DNA from 4 places in the Streptomyces sp. NPDC048590 genome. Region 4 is predicted to be linked to each of the others. Evidence: riboswitches for the same ligand, from Rfam matches in the RefSeq annotation. Region 4 holds a riboswitch; each other region holds the start of a gene.
What was found. Region 4 has a riboswitch for thiamine pyrophosphate ahead of ACGFNN_RS08750 (thiamine ABC transporter substrate binding subunit). Riboswitches for the same ligand answer to the same signal wherever they lie in the genome.

Region 1: another riboswitch for thiamine pyrophosphate. It lies ahead of thiO (glycine oxidase ThiO); the one in region 4 lies ahead of ACGFNN_RS08750 (thiamine ABC transporter substrate binding subunit).
Region 2: another riboswitch for thiamine pyrophosphate. It lies ahead of ACGFNN_RS06360 (purine-cytosine permease family protein); the one in region 4 lies ahead of ACGFNN_RS08750 (thiamine ABC transporter substrate binding subunit).
Region 3: another riboswitch for thiamine pyrophosphate. It lies ahead of thiC (phosphomethylpyrimidine synthase ThiC); the one in region 4 lies ahead of ACGFNN_RS08750 (thiamine ABC transporter substrate binding subunit).

The regions. Positions count from the first base shown of each region.
Region 1 is NZ_JBICWC010000009.1:356,252-360,388, reverse strand. It holds gene ACGFNN_RS26575 (thiazole synthase) at 1-672, opposite strand, end outside; gene thiS (sulfur carrier protein ThiS) at 675-908, opposite strand; gene thiO (glycine oxidase ThiO) at 905-2,113, opposite strand; TPP riboswitch at 2,111-2,223, opposite strand; gene ACGFNN_RS26560 (hypothetical protein) at 2,275-2,616, shown strand; gene ACGFNN_RS26555 (NAD(P)/FAD-dependent oxidoreductase) at 2,645-3,880, shown strand; gene ACGFNN_RS26550 (Rv2175c family DNA-binding protein) at 3,944-4,137, shown strand, end outside.
Region 2 is NZ_JBICWC010000002.1:452,609-456,745, forward strand. It holds gene ACGFNN_RS06345 (nitroreductase family deazaflavin-dependent oxidoreductase) at 1-233, opposite strand, end outside; gene ACGFNN_RS06350 (TetR/AcrR family transcriptional regulator) at 362-1,096, shown strand; gene ACGFNN_RS06355 (maleylpyruvate isomerase family mycothiol-dependent enzyme) at 1,385-2,131, opposite strand; TPP riboswitch at 2,510-2,603, shown strand; gene ACGFNN_RS06360 (purine-cytosine permease family protein) at 2,595-4,010, shown strand.
Region 3 is NZ_JBICWC010000006.1:66,649-70,785, reverse strand. It holds gene ACGFNN_RS18760 (SsgA family sporulation/cell division regulator) at 36-473, shown strand; gene ACGFNN_RS18755 (YibE/F family protein) at 564-1,919, opposite strand; TPP riboswitch at 1,991-2,132, shown strand; gene thiC (phosphomethylpyrimidine synthase ThiC) at 2,125-3,954, shown strand; gene ACGFNN_RS18745 (hypothetical protein) at 4,078-4,137, opposite strand, start outside.
Region 4 is NZ_JBICWC010000003.1:107,699-111,835, forward strand. It holds gene ACGFNN_RS08745 (ABC transporter permease) at 1-993, opposite strand, end outside; gene ACGFNN_RS08750 (thiamine ABC transporter substrate binding subunit) at 1,038-2,129, opposite strand; TPP riboswitch at 2,201-2,317, opposite strand; gene rlmN (23S rRNA (adenine(2503)-C(2))-methyltransferase RlmN) at 2,394-3,500, opposite strand; gene ACGFNN_RS08760 (hypothetical protein) at 3,644-4,137, opposite strand, start outside.

The DNA.
Region 1 (4,137 bases), on a different contig from region 4:
GCGCATCGCCGCCGCCATCAGTTCCGGCTCCTGGGCGCGGGTGACCGCCGAGGCGAGCATCACGGCGGAGCAGCCCAGCTCCATGGCCAGCGCCGCGTCCGACGCGGTCCCGGCTCCCGCGTCCAGGATCACCGGGACCTCGGCCCGCTCGGTGATCAGCTGGAAGTTGTGGGGGTTACGGATACCGAGGCCGGAGCCGATCGGGGAGCCCAGGGGCATGATCGCCGCGCATCCCACGTCCTGGAGCTTGCGGGCCAGGACCGGGTCGTCGTTGGTGTACGGCAGGACCGTGAACCCGTCGTCGACGAGGATCTCCGCGGCGTCCAGCAGCTCGACCGGGTCGGGCAGCAGGGTCCGCTCGTCCGCCACCACCTCCAGCTTGATCCAGTCGGTGCCCAGAGCCTCGCGGGCCAGCCTGGCCGTCAGCACGGCCTCCCCGGCGGTGAAGCAGCCCGCGGTGTTCGGCAGAACCTGGATGGACAGGCGTTCGAGCACGGAGAGCACCGAACCCTGCACGGTCGGGTCCAGCCTGCGCATCGCCACGGTGGTCAGCTCGGTGCCGGAGGCGATCAGGGAGCGTTCCAGCACGTCGAGGCTGGGCGCCCCGCCGGTCCCCATGATCAGCCGGGACGAAAAGGTCGCGGAGCCCAGCGAGAAGAGGTCGTCGGACACCGTCAGCCTCCCTGGACGGCGGTGAGGACTTCGACGCGGTCGCCGTCGGCGAGCGCGGTGGACGACCACCGGCCGCGTGGCACGACGGCCTCGTTCACCGCGGCGGCGACCCCGGACGGCGCCGAGGTCAACGCCGCGACGAGGGTGTCCAGCGCGGTACCGGCGGGGAACGAGCGCCGGTCCCCGTTGACGGACACCTGCACGAGGTCGGCGGAGGGAGGTACGGGCTGTGTCATGCGTGCTGCTCCTGCGGGGTGGTGACGGCGGGGGAGTGCGAGGGCTCGGGGGATCCGGCGGCCGGGGCGAAGCGGGACGGCGTGAACGGACGGCCCACCTCGGGCGGCTCGCCGGTGGTCAGCACCTGGGCCATCACGTCGCCGGTGACCGGGGTGAGGAGCACCCCGTTGCGGTGGTGCCCGGTGGCGAGGTGCAGACCGGGAAGCGCCGTGGGGCCCAGCAGGGGCGCGTTGTCCGGCGAGGAGGGCCGGAGGCCCGCACGGGTCTCGGTCAGCGGAAGCTCGGTGATCCCGGGCACCAGCTCGTGCGCGTCGCGCAGCAGCTCGTAGACACCGCCCGCGGTGACGGTGGTGTCCCAGCCCATCTCCTCGCTGGTCGCTCCCACCACCAGCTCACCGTCCGCGCGCGGCACCAGGTAGACCTGGCTCCCGCGTACGACGGCCCGCACGGTCCTGCTCAGGAAGGGGGCGTACGCGGGCGGCACCCGCAGCCGGAGCACCTGGCCCTTCACCGGCCGCACCGGCGGCAGGACCGCTTCGGGCACCCCGCCGAGACGCCCGCTGAGGCTGCCCCCGGCGAGCACCACCTGCCCCGCGGACAGCTCCGTACCGTCCGTCAGAACGACCCCGGCCGCCCGGCCGCCCGTGACGGAGAGCCGCTCGGCCCAGGCCCGGCGGAAGACCACCCCCGCGCGCTCACACGCCGTGACCAGCGCCGAGGCCAGTCGCCTGGGATCCACCTGGTGGTCGCCGTCGACCCGCAGTCCGCCGCGCACGCCGGGGGCGAGCATCGGTTCCAGACGGCGGCACTCGCGGCCGGTGAGCCACTCGGACTCCAGCCCCGAACGCAGCTGCAACGCGTGCAGCTCCCGCAGGTGTGCGCGGTCGTCCGCGTCCAGCGCGACCGCCAGGGTCCCGCAGGCGCGGAAGCCGGTCCCCTGTCCGCTCGCCTCCTCCAGCTCGGCCACGAACGCCGGATAGCGCTCCGCCGAGGCCAGGTTGAGGCCGAGCAGCATCTGTTCGCCGTAGTGGAGCTCGGTGACGGCGGCGAGCATCCCGGCCGCGACCATGGCGGCCCCGCCGCCCGGATCCGGGTCGGCCACGGTCGTGGACAGGCCGCGCTGGGCGGACCGCCACGCGGTCACCAGACCGATGATGCCGCCCCCCACGACCAGGACGTCGGAGGTGTCCGCGGAGATACGCATGGGCGTCCAGCCCCTCCCTTCGCCGGCATGACCCGGATCAGGTTCGTACGGTCGGAGGCCGTCCAGCCTCCCTCTCAGCCCGGTGCGTCCGGACTCCCGCGAGTGTCTTACGGTGGCCAGCCTAGACCCCGCCCGCCCCGGCCCGTAAGGGAGCCGCCCCCATGGCCCGTTCGCTCGACGGACTCGTCCTCGCACCGGTCGCCGACCAGGCCCCCGGCCAGGTCGGCACCGGCACCCGCTTCACGTACCACGAGGAGGAGGGCCGGATCTGGGCCGAGTACGCGGGCGGCGACGTGGTCCGCGGCCACCTCGTCGGCACCAGGGAGGCGGACCGTCTCGACTTCCGCTACGTCCAGTTGAAGCGGGACGGCACGACGTCGGGCGGGCACTGCGTCTCCGCCGTCACGGACCTCCCCGACGGGCGGGTCCGCCTGGACGAGACGTGGGAATGGGAGTCGCAGGCCGGGAGCGGCACAAGCGTGGTCGAAGAACTCGCCGACTGACGGAACGTCACATGACTAGGGTGGACAGGTGAGCCAGCAGACAGAGGGTACGGCGGTGGACGGGCCGCACGGCGTGGTGATCGTGGGCGCCGGCATGGCCGGTGTGCAGACGGCCGTCGCCCTGCGCGAACGGGGCTTCGCCGGCCCGGTCACCCTGATCGGCGCCGAGCCGCACCAGCCCTACGACAGGCCGCCCCTCTCCAAGGCGGTCCTGCTCGGGAAGGCCGAGGACTCCGCCTTCGACGTCGATTTCGAGGCCCTGGACGTCACCCTGCGACTGGGGCTCGACGTGACGGGGCTGCGGGCCGACGCGCACGAACTGGACACCCTCCAGGGCCCCGTCCGCTACGACGCGCTGGTCCTCGCCACCGGCGCCGAGCCCGTCGCGCTCCCCGGTTCCGAAGGCGTGCCGGGTGTCCACCTGCTGCGCACCGTCGACGACGCGGCCCGGCTGCGCCCCGTCCTGGAGCGGCAGCACGACATCGTCGTCGTGGGGGCCGGGTGGATCGGTGCAGAGTTCACCACGGCGGCGCGCGCCGCGGGCTGCGCGGTGACGGTGGTCGAGGCCGCCGACCGGCCCCTCGCCGGCACGATGCCCGCCGAGGTGGCCGCCCCGATGGCCGGCTGGTACGCCGAGAGCGGGGCCGTGCTCCTCACCGGGGCGCGTGTCGCCCGCGTCGAACAGGACGCCGTGCACCTGGCCGACGGCCGGACCGTCCCCGCCGGCGCGGTCGTCGTGGGCATCGGCGCCCGGCCCGCCACCGGATGGCTCGCCGGTTCGGGCATCGCGCTCGGCGCCGACGGCTCGGTCACCGCGGACGCCTCCCTGCGCACCTCGCTCCCCGACGTCCACGCGGTCGGCGACTGCGCCTCCTTCCCCTCGGCCCGCTACGGGGAGCGGCTGCTGGTCCACCACTGGGACAACGCCCTGCAGGGCCCCGGCGCGGTCGCCGCCGCCCTGGCGGACGGGGTGGCCAGGACGTACGACCCGGTGCCGTACTTCTGGTCCGAGCAGTTCGGGCGGTTCGTGCAGTACGCCGGACATCACGCCGCCGCCGACACCCTGCTGTGGCGCGGCGATCCGGCCGACCCGTCCTGGACCGTGTGCTGGCTGCGCCAGGGTGTCCTGGTGGCACTGCTGGCCGTCAGCCGGCCACGCGACCTGGCCCAGGGACGCAAGCTGATCGAAGCGGGAGCGCGGATCGACCCGGCGCGGGCCGCCGACTCCTCCGTACCGCTGAAATCCACGGTGCTCCAGGGGTAGGCCACGGCCCCGTACGCCCGGCCCGGCTACCGGCTGTCGGTCCGGGATGGCACGCTTGTCCCTGTGACCGAGATTGACGCAAAGATCGATGCTCTCGTCCCTGCCTGGCTCCACCTTCCCGACATCGCGGAAATGCTCGATGTCGAGGTGACGCGCGTACGGCAGCTGGTCAAGGAAGGCCAGCTCATCGCCGTACGACGTGGTGAGAACCGGGCGCTCCAGGTGCCTGCCGCCTTCATCGACGGCAACAAGGTGGT
Region 2 (4,137 bases), on a different contig from region 4:
ACACGCATGTTGCGCACCCACTGGGAGTGGCCTCGTGCGGAGACGAGGTACTGCGCGCCGTCGTGACGGTGGGGGTTGACCGGGATGCGCTGCATCCTGCCGCTCTTGCGGCCCCGGACCGACATCTCGGCCGATCCCAGCAGGCTGATGCCCCGGCGGGCGAGCCAGCCGATGACCATGTTCATCCGCTGGGCGGAGGTGTTCGCGCGGAGGTAGTACGGCTGCTGTGTCATGGCTGGCTCCCGCCTATTCGGAGAGCGGTGCTCTCGCTTGAGATCAGTGTGCAGCGGAGCGGTGTTCGAAAGCAAGAGCACCGCTCTCTTTTTTGTGCGGTGCTCTGCTCTCGTGGCAGACTGGTGCCATGAGCACCATTCGAGGAGCAAGAGAGCGTGCCCGCATCGAAGTGACCGCGGCGATCAAGGACGAGGCCAGGAAGCAGCTCGCGGCGGACGGCGCCGCGAAGCTCTCCCTGCGCGCGGTCGCCCGGGAGCTGGGCATGGTGTCCTCCGCGCTCTATCGGTACTTCCCGAGCCGCGACGAGCTGCTGACCGCTCTCATCGTCGACGCCTACGACGCGATCGGCGAGGCCGCGGAGTCGGCCCGCGCCGGGCGCGCCGTACCCGTGGATTCCCCTGCCGCCCGCTGGACCGAGGTTGCCTGCGCCGTACGGAGCTGGGCGCTCGGGCACCCGCACGAGTACGCGCTCATCTACGGCTCGCCTGTACCCGGGTACACAGCCCCGCAGGACACCGTCGGTCCCGCGTCCCGTGTGGGTCAGGTCCTCATCGGACTTCTGCGTGACGCACACCATGACCGGGGTCTCGCGCTGCCACCGCTCGACGGCGCCCTGCGGCCGGAGGCCACGCGTATGGCCGCCGATCTCGCCCCCGACCTGCCGCCCGAGGTCGTGGCCGCCCTGGTGTCGGCCTGGGCTCAGCTCTTCGGGCTGATCTCCTTCGAGCTGTTCGGTCAGTTCAACCGGGTCGTCGAGGAGCGGGAGTTGCTCTTTCGCCATGCCGCCCGTGAACTCGGCCGGTCGGTGGGCCTGCTGCCGTCGGACGGGTCCCCCTCGGGAACGGGTGCCACGAGTACCTGAGAGCGCGCGGACGGCGAATGCCCGGGGAGCAGTCACCCGCGGAGGCCTCTGCGGCAACCGGCAACCCCACCCGCGGAGACGACCTGTGTGTGCCGACCGGACGCGGTGAACGCCGCATCGGGCACCCGCCGGCGCTTCGGCCGGTGCGCGTTTCCCGTCGTCTCCGTATGCCGAGCGGGCCCGGCGTACGGAGACGACGGGCGAGGAGGCCGGGACACGCTCCGTACGCGCACCGAGCACGTACGCGCAACCGCCCGGAACCCCTCCTCGGTGCGGGCCTGACCGGGATCAGACGACGGCCGAGTGGCTCTCCCAGAGCGCGGCGAGTCCGGGGTCTCCGGAGATGCTCACGGACGAGAGCGGCCGACGGTTCCAGAGCGCCAGGTAGAGATCCTCCGCCGTACCGCTCAGCGTGCAGTCGGCCGGGGTGGTCTCGCCGTCCGCTCCGCGGACCGTGCGCGGAGGGCCGTCCGACAAGGCCACGGTCCACACGGTTTCCGTGTCGACGGCCCGGACCCGGAGGGTGCGGGGTGCGGCCGTGCGCACCCGGCTCTTGGCGCGGGCGTGGAAACCGGTCAGCAACTCGTCGATGCCGTCCGCCGCATGGGCGGGTGACACGGCCGTCGGGCGGCCTCCCCTGGCCGACTCGGCGTCCACCCTGTGGATCCTCGTCTCGTGGGCCTGACGGCGGGTCCAGAAGGCGAGGGGTGACGGAGCCGGAAGGAAGGCCCAGCAGTCGAGGGAGGCCGGCGCGGCGCCGAGGGTCTCGACCAGCGCGAGATGACCCTCGGCGAAGTGGTCGAGCAGTGCCTCACCGTCCAGGTCGGGCTCAGGGCCCATCGGGCGGGGGGTCCGATGGGCCTCGGCGACGAACGCGGTCGCCCAGCGATGCACCACGCAGGTGTGCCGCACGAGATCGCGGACGAGCCAGCCGGGGCACGTCGGGACGGTGGCCGCGAGCCCGGCTTCACGGGCGGCGGAAGCGAGCGCTGCGCCTTCCGCGATCAGGGCGGTCAGGTGCTCCTGGGTATCCACGCGGGCGATTGTGCCAGAGCGGGATCACCGGATTCCAGGGTGAGTTGGACGGCTCCGTCCGGGGTGCGCGGCAGCCGGGCGAGCCCCTCCCCGGCCCGGCACGCGGCCCCGCCGGACCGACCACACCGCGACCTGACCGGTCCCGGTCCCCCCGGTCCGGGGCCCAACCACCGGCAAGGAAGCGGCCGGTGCTCCCCTTCGTCTGCCGGCCCGCCCGCCCGACCGGCGCCCCCCGGACTCCCCTGCGCCCGCCCGACCGGGCCCCTGTCTCCCGCCCGCCCACCCGCCGGCCCGGTCTCCCGCTCAGAGATCTTCCTCGCCACATTCCGGCCACCCCGCCGACCGAGGCCGGAAGGCCTTCCGGCTATCCTGACCGGCGAACCGGACACGGGGTGCCCCACGAGGGGCTGAGAACACACCCGTCGAACCTGAACCAGCTAGCACTGGCGGAGGGATGTCTTCCATGGCCTTGCCGTACGCGCAGAACGACCCTGCGACCCCGGAGCGGGAAGCTCCGTACTCGCGGACCGCCTTCGGCGGCCGCATGCCCGCCGCCCCCGGTGATCTGCGGATCGAGACGCACGGGATAGCCCCCGTCCCCGCGGACCGGCGGTACGGCCGACCCGGTCGGCTCTTCACCGTCTGGTTCGCCCCCAACCTGACCATGACCGGGGTCTTCACCGGAACCGTAGGCGTCGCACTGGGCCTGGACTTCACCACCGCGCTCGTCGCGGTCGTCCTCGGAACCCTCGTCGGGGCGGCGCCCACGGCTTACCTCGGAACCTGGGGAAGCCGCACCGGAGTCGGTCAACTGCCGCTTGCACGGCTGGCGTTCGGCCCCGGAGTCGTGCTGCCCGGAGCGTTGCAGTGGCTGTCCTCGATCGCTTGGGACGCCCTGATCGGCCTGTTCGGCGGCGACGCGCTGGCCCAACTGTGCGGCTGGCCGTTCTGGCTGGGAGTCCTGGTCGTGATGGCCGCTCAGGGCGCTCTCGGAGTGCTGGGGTACGAGGCGATCCACCGGCTCCAGACGGTGATGACGTTCGCCCTCGCCCTCGCCTTCGCCGTGCTGGCGGTCAAGCTGACGGACGGTGTCCACCCCGCCGCCTCCGGTGCCGCGCACGGCGCCGACCGGGCGGGCGCATTCGTCCTGACGTTCACGATCGCGCTGAGCCTGTCGCTGTCGTGGGCTCCGTACGCGAGCGACTTCAGCCGCTACCTGCCTGCCGGTACCTCCCGGCCGCGCATGTTCTGGTACACGCTGCTGGGCATCAGCGTCTCCTTCGTGGCCGTCCAGACGCTCGGCCTGTGGGGTGCTTCCGTCTTCACCGATCAGACGGCGCGGGGGATCGACACCCTTCTTGGCGGCGGCGCCCTCGGGGCGTTCGGCCTGCTCGCCGTGGTGCTCGCCGCCCTGTGCAGCAACGCCATGAACGACTACAGCGGTTCCCTCGCGCTGCAGACGATCGGGGTGCGCCTGCCGCGCCCCGTCGGCGCCGCCCTCGCCGCGGCGCTCGGGTTCCCGCTGGTGCTGTGGATGCACGCGGCCGACACCACGGCCCGGTTCCAGAACGTGCTGCTCCTGGTCGGCTACTGGATCCCCGGCTTCGTCGCCGTCGTGGCGGTCGACTGGGCGGCGAGGGCCAGAGCCCGTCGGGGAGCCCCGATCGACCTCGCCGCCGAGAGCGCACGCGAGCGGCCATGGTGGCCGGCGCTCGTCGCCTTCGTCGCCGCCTTCGCCGTGGCCGTGCCGTTCATGAGCACCGGCCTGTACGTCGGCCCGGTGGCGGAGGCCCTGCACGGCGCGGACCTCGCCTACGGCGTGGCCTTCCTGACGGCTCTGGTGCTCTACGCCCCGCTGCGGCTGCGGCGGCGCCCCTGACCGGCGGCCGGTCGCCACGCCGGGGCACCGGTCACCCGGGCCGCGGGCGCCGACCGGCTGCCGTCTCCGGTCGCTTCCGTTCTCCGCGTGTACGGCCGGGTTTCATGAATCCGCTTCCACCGGGCCT
Region 3 (4,137 bases), on a different contig from region 4:
TTCCTGGCCAGTTTCATCTACTGCGGGGTTGAACGATGCGCGAGTCGGTTCAGGCAGAGGTCATGATGAGCTTCCTCGTCTCCGAGGAGCTCTCCTTCCGTATTCCGGTGGAGCTCCGGTACGAGGTCAGTGATCCTTATGCGATCCGGATGACCTTCCACCTGCCCGGTGACGCCCCCGTCACCTGGGCATTCGGCCGTGAGCTGCTGCTCGACGGTCTCAACAGCCCCAGCGGTGACGGTGATGTGCACATCGGTCCGACCGAGCCCGAAGGGCTGTCCGATGTGCACATCCGTCTTCAGGTCGGTGCGGACCGCGCACTGTTCAGGGCCGGTACGGCACCGCTCGTGGCCTTCCTCGACAGGACGGACAAGCTGGTGCCACTGGGGCAGGAGCACACGCTGGGTGACTTCGACGGCAGTCTCGAAGAGGCGCTGGGCCGCATCCTCGCCAAGGAACAGAACGCCGGCTGAGGAAGAAGGGCCGGCCGAACACGGAACGCCGCCGCTTCATGGCCGAGATCCGGGTGTGCCGGCTCACGGCCACGCGTACGAGGCCCTGTCTCACGCCTTGCGGCGTCGGCCTCGCCCGGTCCGCGCGGGTGCGGGAGTTCCGGCTTCCGCACCGGGCCCCGAGCGGTCCGCGGAGACCACCAGGGCCGCGAGCGCCGTCGTCACCGGTACCGAGGCGACCAGCCCGATCGACCCGACCAGGGTCCGTACGATCTCCTCTGCGACCAGTTCGCTGTTGGCCACCGTGCCCACACTGCTCTGGGCGATGGAGAAGAGCAGCAGCAGGGGAAGCGCAGCGCCCGCGTAGGCGAGCACGAGCGTGTTCACGACCGAGGCGATGTGGTCGCGCCCGATCCGGATGCCCGCGCGGTAGAGCCGGCGCGCCCCCATCGTCGGGTCGGCCTGGTGGAGTTCCCATACGGCGGAGGTCTGGGTGACCGTGACATCGTCCAGCACACCGAGAGATCCGATGATCACACCGGCCAGCAGGAGTCCGCTCATGTCGATGTCGGGATAAAGCCCGTGGATCAGGCCGGTGTTGTCATCCGTGTTGCCGGTGAGGCTCGCCCACCCGATGAACAGGGAGCCCAACAGGCCGATCAGCAGCAGTGAGATGAGTGTCCCGACCACGGCCACGGAGGTACGGGCCGTCAGCCCGTGGCAGGTGTACAGAGCGATGAGCATGATGGCGCTCGCCCCGATCACCGCGACGACCAGCGGATTCGAGCCCTGCAGAATCGCGGGCAGGATGAAGAGGGTCAGCACCATGAAGGACACGGCGAGCGCGATCAGCGCCATCAGACCCCGCATCCTGCCCACCACCACGACGGAGACCGCGAAGATCCCGGCGAGCAGTGCCATCGGGAGGCTGCGGTCCACATCCGTCACCGAGTACTGCAGGTCGCGGGGCGCGTCGGGCGCGTAGGCGACCACCACTCCCTGCCCCTCGTGCAGCTGGCGGGGGGCATCGGGCTGGATGACCTCGACGAAGGTACGGCCCTTGTCGTCGCCGGACGTCACCTCGACGGTGGCCTTCTTGCACTGTCCCTCCTGCTCGTTCACCGCCTCTCTTCCGGACGGGGTGGAGGTGTCGCCGGTGGCAGGCACCTGCGAGGCGTTGACGTCCGCGCAGTCCACCTGCACGACCTTCGTCACCCGGCCGTCCTGGGTCTGCCGGTCGAAACCGACGCCCGTGCGCTCGTGCGGAGGGGCGCCGCCGGGCCAGAACGCCACCAGACCGACCAGAACCGCAGCGGCGAAGGGGATCAGCACGGCGGCGATCACCTTGCGCAGGTGTTTCGACACGGGCGCCGCAGGGCCGTGGGTGTGGGAATGGGCATGTGCATGGCTCTGCGTGCTGCCTGATGCGTGGCCGTGCGGCTCGGGGGTGTTTCCGGGGGACGTCACCCGCCGATCATCCCAAGAACCGTGGAGGCCCTCTGGTCTCCACGCCACGAAGGGGGTTAGCGTGGAGCCACATCTGTACACGCGGGAGCTCGGAGCACCGGGCTGAGAGGGCGCTGACCTTCGTACATCCCTACGGGGGCTACGGGAAAGCTGCGCCGACCGCCGAACCTGTTACCGGGTAATGCCGGCGTAGGGAGAAGGTCTCATGACCACAGCGGACGCACGCACGCCTGCCTCGAAGCGGAACGCACCGCTCACGGCGGACACGGAGAGCACGGTCGGCTCCGTGGACACCGGGAGCGACGGGGCCGGGAAGTCCATCGGCTGGCACAAGGGTTACGTCCAGGGCTCACGCCCTGACCTCCGGGTGCCGGTCCGTCAGGTGCACCTCACCAACGGCAAGGACGTGACGCTCTACGACACGTCCGGGCCGTACACCGACCCCACCACCGACACCGACGTACGCCGCGGACTGGCCCCGCTCCGGGAGAACTGGATCATCGCCCGCGGGGACACCGAGGAGTACGCGGGCCGCCCCGCCCGTCCCGAGGACGACGGAGTCAAGCACACGTCTCCCCGCGGCGGTCTGCGCAACCTCGACGCGGTCTTCCCGGGCCGTCCCCGGCAGCCGCGCAGGAGCCGCGACGGCCGGCCCGTCACACAACTCGCCTACGCGCGGCGGGGGGAGATCACCCCGGAGATGGAGTACGTCGCGATCCGGGAGAGTGTGGAGCCCGCGGTCGTGCGGGAGGAGATCGCCGCGGGGCGCGCCGTCCTGCCCGCCAACGTCAACCACCCCGAGATCGAGCCGATGATCATCGGGAAGCGATTCCTGGTGAAGGTCAACGCCAACATCGGGAACTCCGCGGTCACCTCGTCCATCGAGGAGGAGGTGGACAAGATGACCTGGGCGACCAAGTGGGGCGCCGACACGGTCATGGACCTGTCCACCGGGCGGAACATCCACACCACCCGCGAATGGGTACTGCGCAACTCTCCCGTGCCGATCGGCACCGTCCCCCTCTACCAGGCCCTGGAGAAGGTCGACGGCCGGGCGGAGGAGCTGACCTGGGAGATCTACAAGGACACGGTCATCGAGCAGGCCGAGCAGGGCGTCGACTACATGACGGTGCACGCCGGGGTCCGGCTGCCGTACGTCCCGCTCACGGCCCGCCGCAAGACCGGCATCGTCTCCCGTGGCGGCTCCATCATGGCGGCCTGGTGCCTGGCGCACCACAAGGAGTCCTTCCTCTACGAGCACTTCGATGAGCTCTGCGAGATCCTCGCCGCCTACGACGTGACGTACTCGCTTGGCGACGGCCTGCGCCCCGGCTCGATCGCCGACGCCAACGACGAGGCGCAGTTCGCCGAACTCCGTACGCTCGGTGAACTGAACTCCGTGGCCAAGCGGTTCGGTGTCCAGACGATGATCGAGGGCCCGGGGCACGTCCCGATGCACAAGATCAAGGAGAACATCGACCTCCAGCAGGAGATCTGCGAGGAGGCGCCGTTCTACACACTGGGTCCGCTGACCACCGACGTCGCTCCCGCGTACGACCACATCACGTCCGGGATCGGCGCGGCCATGATCGCGTGGTGGGGTACGGCGATGCTCTGCTACGTCACGCCGAAGGAGCACCTCGGGCTCCCGAACCGCGACGACGTGAAGACCGGTGTCATCACGTACAAGATCGCCGCGCATGCGGCAGACCTCGCCAAGGGGCATCCGGGGGCGCAGGAATGGGACGACGCCCTGTCCGACGCCCGGTTCGAGTTCCGCTGGGAGGACCAGTTCAACCTGGCGCTCGATCCGGACACCGCCCGGGAGTTCCACGACGAGACCCTGCCGGCGGAGCCCGCCAAGACGGCGCACTTCTGCTCGATGTGCGGGCCGAAGTTCTGCTCGATGAAGATCTCGCACGACATCAGGCGGGAACACGGGGACGAGCAGGCCGAGATCGAGGCGGGAATGGCTGAGAAGTCGAGGGAGTTCGCCGCGGCGGGCAACCGGGTCTATTTGCCGATCGCGGACTGACCACATCCGGCGTTCCGGCAGGTCACGCGGGTGCCGTTCCGGCAGGGAGCCGGAGCGGCAGCCGGTGCCGTCCCCCTCGGCCCCCGCACGCGGACCCTCGGTCCCGCACGCGGACGCCGTCGGTCACTCCGGCTGGTGCTCGGGACCGCCGAAGTCGGGGCTGGTGAAGTCGGGGCTGGTGAA
Region 4 (4,137 bases):
GTCGAGCGGCGGCACCAGGAAGGTGGAGCCGTTGGCGTCGGCGGACTGCAGCGCCCGGTAGAAGGCGAGGCCGTAACCGCCCGACGTGTCGAAGGAGCGCTCCACCAGCACGCCGAGCGGCAGCAGGACGAGGACGAGCACGGTCAGCAGGACACCACCGAGCAGCGCGCGCTGCCCGGCTCCGCGGGGCGGGCGGGAGGTCTGTGCCGGGTCGACCAGTCTGAGGGCGGTCTCCCTGCGGCGTACGGTCCACGCGTGCAGGGCGAGGATCCCGCCGACCGCGGCGAACTGCACCAGCGTCAGTACGGCGGCGGTCGGCAGGTCCAGCAGCTGTGCGGTCTGCCGGTAGATCTCCACCTCCAGGGTGGAGTAGGCCGGGCCGCCGAGGATCTGGACGACCCCGAAGGAGGTGAAGGTGAAGAGGAAGACCATCAGCGCGGCGGCGGCCACGGCCGGGCCGAGCGCGGGGAGGGTCACCCGCCGCCAGGCGGCGAACCGGCCCGCCCCGAGCACCCGGGCGGCCTCCTCCTGGCGCGGGTCCAGCTGCGACCAGAGTCCGCCGACGGTCCGTACGACGACCGCGTAGTTGAAGAACACGTGGGCGAGGAGGATCGCCCACACCGTGGTGTCGAGCCGGACCCCCCACAGCTCGTCGAGGAAGCCTCCTCGCCCCAGCAGCGCCAGGAACGCGGTGCCGACGACCACGGTCGGCAGTACGAACGGCACGGTCACCACGGCCCGCAGCAGCTGTTTGCCCGGGAACCGCAGGCGTGCGAAGACATAGGCGCCGGGCAGCGCGACGAGGAGGGTGAGCGCGGTCGAGGCGACCGCCTGCCAGGTGGTGAACCAGAGGACGTCCAGGATGTCCGGCCGGCTCAGCACCGTGCCGATCCGGCCGAACTGCCACTGGCCCCCCGTCCTCAGCCCCCGGCCGACGATCGCGACGACCGGGTAGGCGAAGAACAGGGCGAAGAACAGCACGGGCACGGCCATCAGGCCGAACCGCACCGCGCTTCCCCGCACGGAGGGCCGCGCGGCTACTTCACGACGAGCGAGGACCACGACTGGACCCACTGCTCACGGTTCTTGGCGATCTTCTCGGGGTCCACCGTCGCAGGCTTGTCGACGGTCGCCCCGAACTTCGTGAAGACCTCGGGCAGTTCGGCGTCCTTCACCACCGGGTTCACGAACATGTTCAGCGGCATGTCCTCCTGGAACTTCTTGCTGATCAGGAAGTCCAGCAGGGCCTTGCCTCCCGCCTCGTTCCTCGCGCCGTCCAGCAGCCCCGCGAACTCGGTCTGCCGGAAGCAGGTTCCGGTGGCGACGCCGGTCGGGGCCTCGGTGGGCCGCGGGTCCGCGTACAGCACCTCGACGGGCGGGCTGGAGGCGTAGGAGACCACGAGCGGCCGGTCCGCCTTGGCCTTCCTGCCGCCGGCGGAACCGGAGAACTCCTCGTTGTACGCCTGCTCCCAGCCGTCGACGGTCTTGACGCCGTTGGCCTTCAGCTTCTTCCAGTAGTCCTGGTAACCGGTCTCTCCGTAGGTGGCGACGGTGCCGAGCAGGAAGCCGAGGCCGGGAGAGGACGTCGCGGCGTTCTCCGTGACCAGGAGGTCCTTGTAGGCGGGCTTCAGCAGGTCGTCGAAGGTCTTCGGCGGGTCGAGCTTCCTGTCGGCGAAGTACTTCTTGTCGTAGTTGACGCAGATGTCACCGGTGTCGACCGGTGTGACCCGGTGCTTCTCGGCATCGAGCTGGGTGTCGGCCGCGACACGGTCGAGGCCCTTGGCCTCGTAGGGCGTGAACAGGCCGTTGTCGAGGGCACGGGAGAGCAGGGTGTTGTCCACGCCGAAGAAGACGTCGCCCCGCGGGGAGCCCTTGGTCAGGATCTCCTGATTGAGCGCGGCTCCGGCGTCACCGCTCTTGAGCACCTTGACCTTGTAGCCGGTCTCCTTCGTGAACGCCTTCAGGACCGCGTCCGAGGCGTTGAAGGAGTCGTGGCTGACCAGGGTGACGGTCTTCGAGCCGGTCCCGGTGTCACCGGACGACTCGTCGTCGGATCCGCCACATCCCGCGAGCACGGTCACGCCGAGCGCGGCGGCCACGGCGGTCGCCGCGTACCTGGTGGTGTTCATGTGATTCCTCCTGGAAGTGACCAGGAAGAGACGCGGCCCTGCCCGCTCGGCGAGCGGGCAGGGCGCAACAGCTTGAGTAAGGTCCGAACTTCCTACCCGGAATGACCTGGGCGAGGTTCAGAGGGTCTGCGGCCGACCTGTCCTCGGTGCCGCACTCTCAGCGCTGTGGCGCTCCCCTGTCGGAATATGAAGTTGATGACGGCGCCAGGCTACACCGGCCGGATCGTGGCGAACCGGCCGGATGGCGCTCCCCTGCCGGGCGGCTCAGCGCTCGGACGCGGCGAGCTGCCCGCAGGCTCCGTCGATCTCCTGACCGCGGGTGTCCCGGACGGTGACCGGCACGCCGTGGGCGGCGATCGCCTCGACGAAGGCCTTCTCGTCCTCGGGCCGCGACGCGGTCCACTTCGAGCCCGGGGTGGGGTTCAGCGGGATGAGGTTGACGTGCACCCGCTTGCCCTTGAGCAGCCGACCCAGCCGGTCGCCACGCCAGGCCTGGTCGTTGATGTCGCGGATCAGCGCGTACTCGATGGAGATGCGACGCCCCGACTTCTCCGCGTACTCCCACGCCGCGTCCAGGACCTCGCGGACCTTCCAGCGGGTGTTCACGGGGACGAGGGTGTCGCGCAGCTCGTCGTCCGGCGCGTGCAGCGACACGGCGAGGCGGCACTTGAAGCCCTCGTCGGCGAAGCGCAGCATCGCCGGGACCAGGCCCACCGTGGAGACGGTGATCCCGCGCTGCGAGAGCCCCAGGCCGTCCGGTTCCGGGTCGGTCAGCCGGCGGATCGCCCCGACCACGCGGTTGTAGTTGGCCAGCGGCTCGCCCATGCCCATGAACACGATGTTGGAGAGCCGCGCCGGCCCGCCCGGGACCTCGCCGTCGCGCAGCGCCCGCATGCCGTCCACGATCTGGTGCACGATCTCCGCGGTCGAGAGGTTGCGGTCGAGGCCCGCCTGCCCGGTGGCGCAGAAAGGGCAGTTCATCCCGCAGCCCGCCTGCGAGGAGATGCACATGGTCACCCGGTCGGGATACCGCATCAGGACGGACTCCACGAGGGTGCCGTCGTGCATCTTCCAGAGCGTCTTACGCGTGGTGTCGTCGTCGCAGCTGATGTGCCGCACGACCGACATCAGGTCGGGGAACATCGCCTCGGCGAGCTTCTCCCGCGAGGCGGCCGGGATGTTGGTCCACTCCGCCGGGTCGTGCGAGTACCGCGTGAAGTAGTGCTGCGACAGCTGCTGGGCGCGGAAGCCCTTCTCGCCGGTCGCGGCGACTGCTTCCTTGCGCTCGGCGGGCGTGAGGTCGGCGAGGTGCCGCGGCGGCCGCTTGGCTCCGCGGGGCGCGACGAAAGTGAGTTCTCCGGGCTTAGGCATGGTTCTTCCAGTGTGGCAGACACGCCGTGGTACTCAGGGCCGCCGAGGGGCCGGGGAGGGCCGGCAGGGCCTCGCGGAGCGCCACTGCGGCCCGGACACGGCCCCGGGGCCGTGACGGATCACACGGGCGGACCCGCTGACTGTCAGCCCTGCCCCTCCAGGGCCGCGCGCATGTGGCGGTGGAGTTCCATGGCGCGCCGGCGCATCCACATCACCCAGCAGCAGAACGCCACCGTCCCCACGGCGAAGACCAGCGGGTAGACCAGCGAACCGGTGGTGATACCCAGGACCAGCAGGCCCACCGCGATCAGGCCCATGCACCCCAGCCAGTACGGCAGCCAGCGGCCGCCGCGCTCCATCCTGCCCAACTGCTCGGCGACCAGTCGGCCCATGGCTGCCCGCTCCCGCGGGTCCCGGGGCACGTCACGGTGCCGTATCTTCCGGTTGAGCTCGGCGATCCCACGCGCGTCGGTGCCGGCCGCGCGGCCGGCTCTCCGGCGCTGCACGGCGATGGCTCCGACGGCCATGGCGGTGATGAGAGCGCTCTGTACCACCCACAGGACGGGGCTCGTGTCGCGCCGTATCAGGGCGTAGACCCCGACGCCCAAGACGAAGATCACTATGGCCTGTGCGGTCA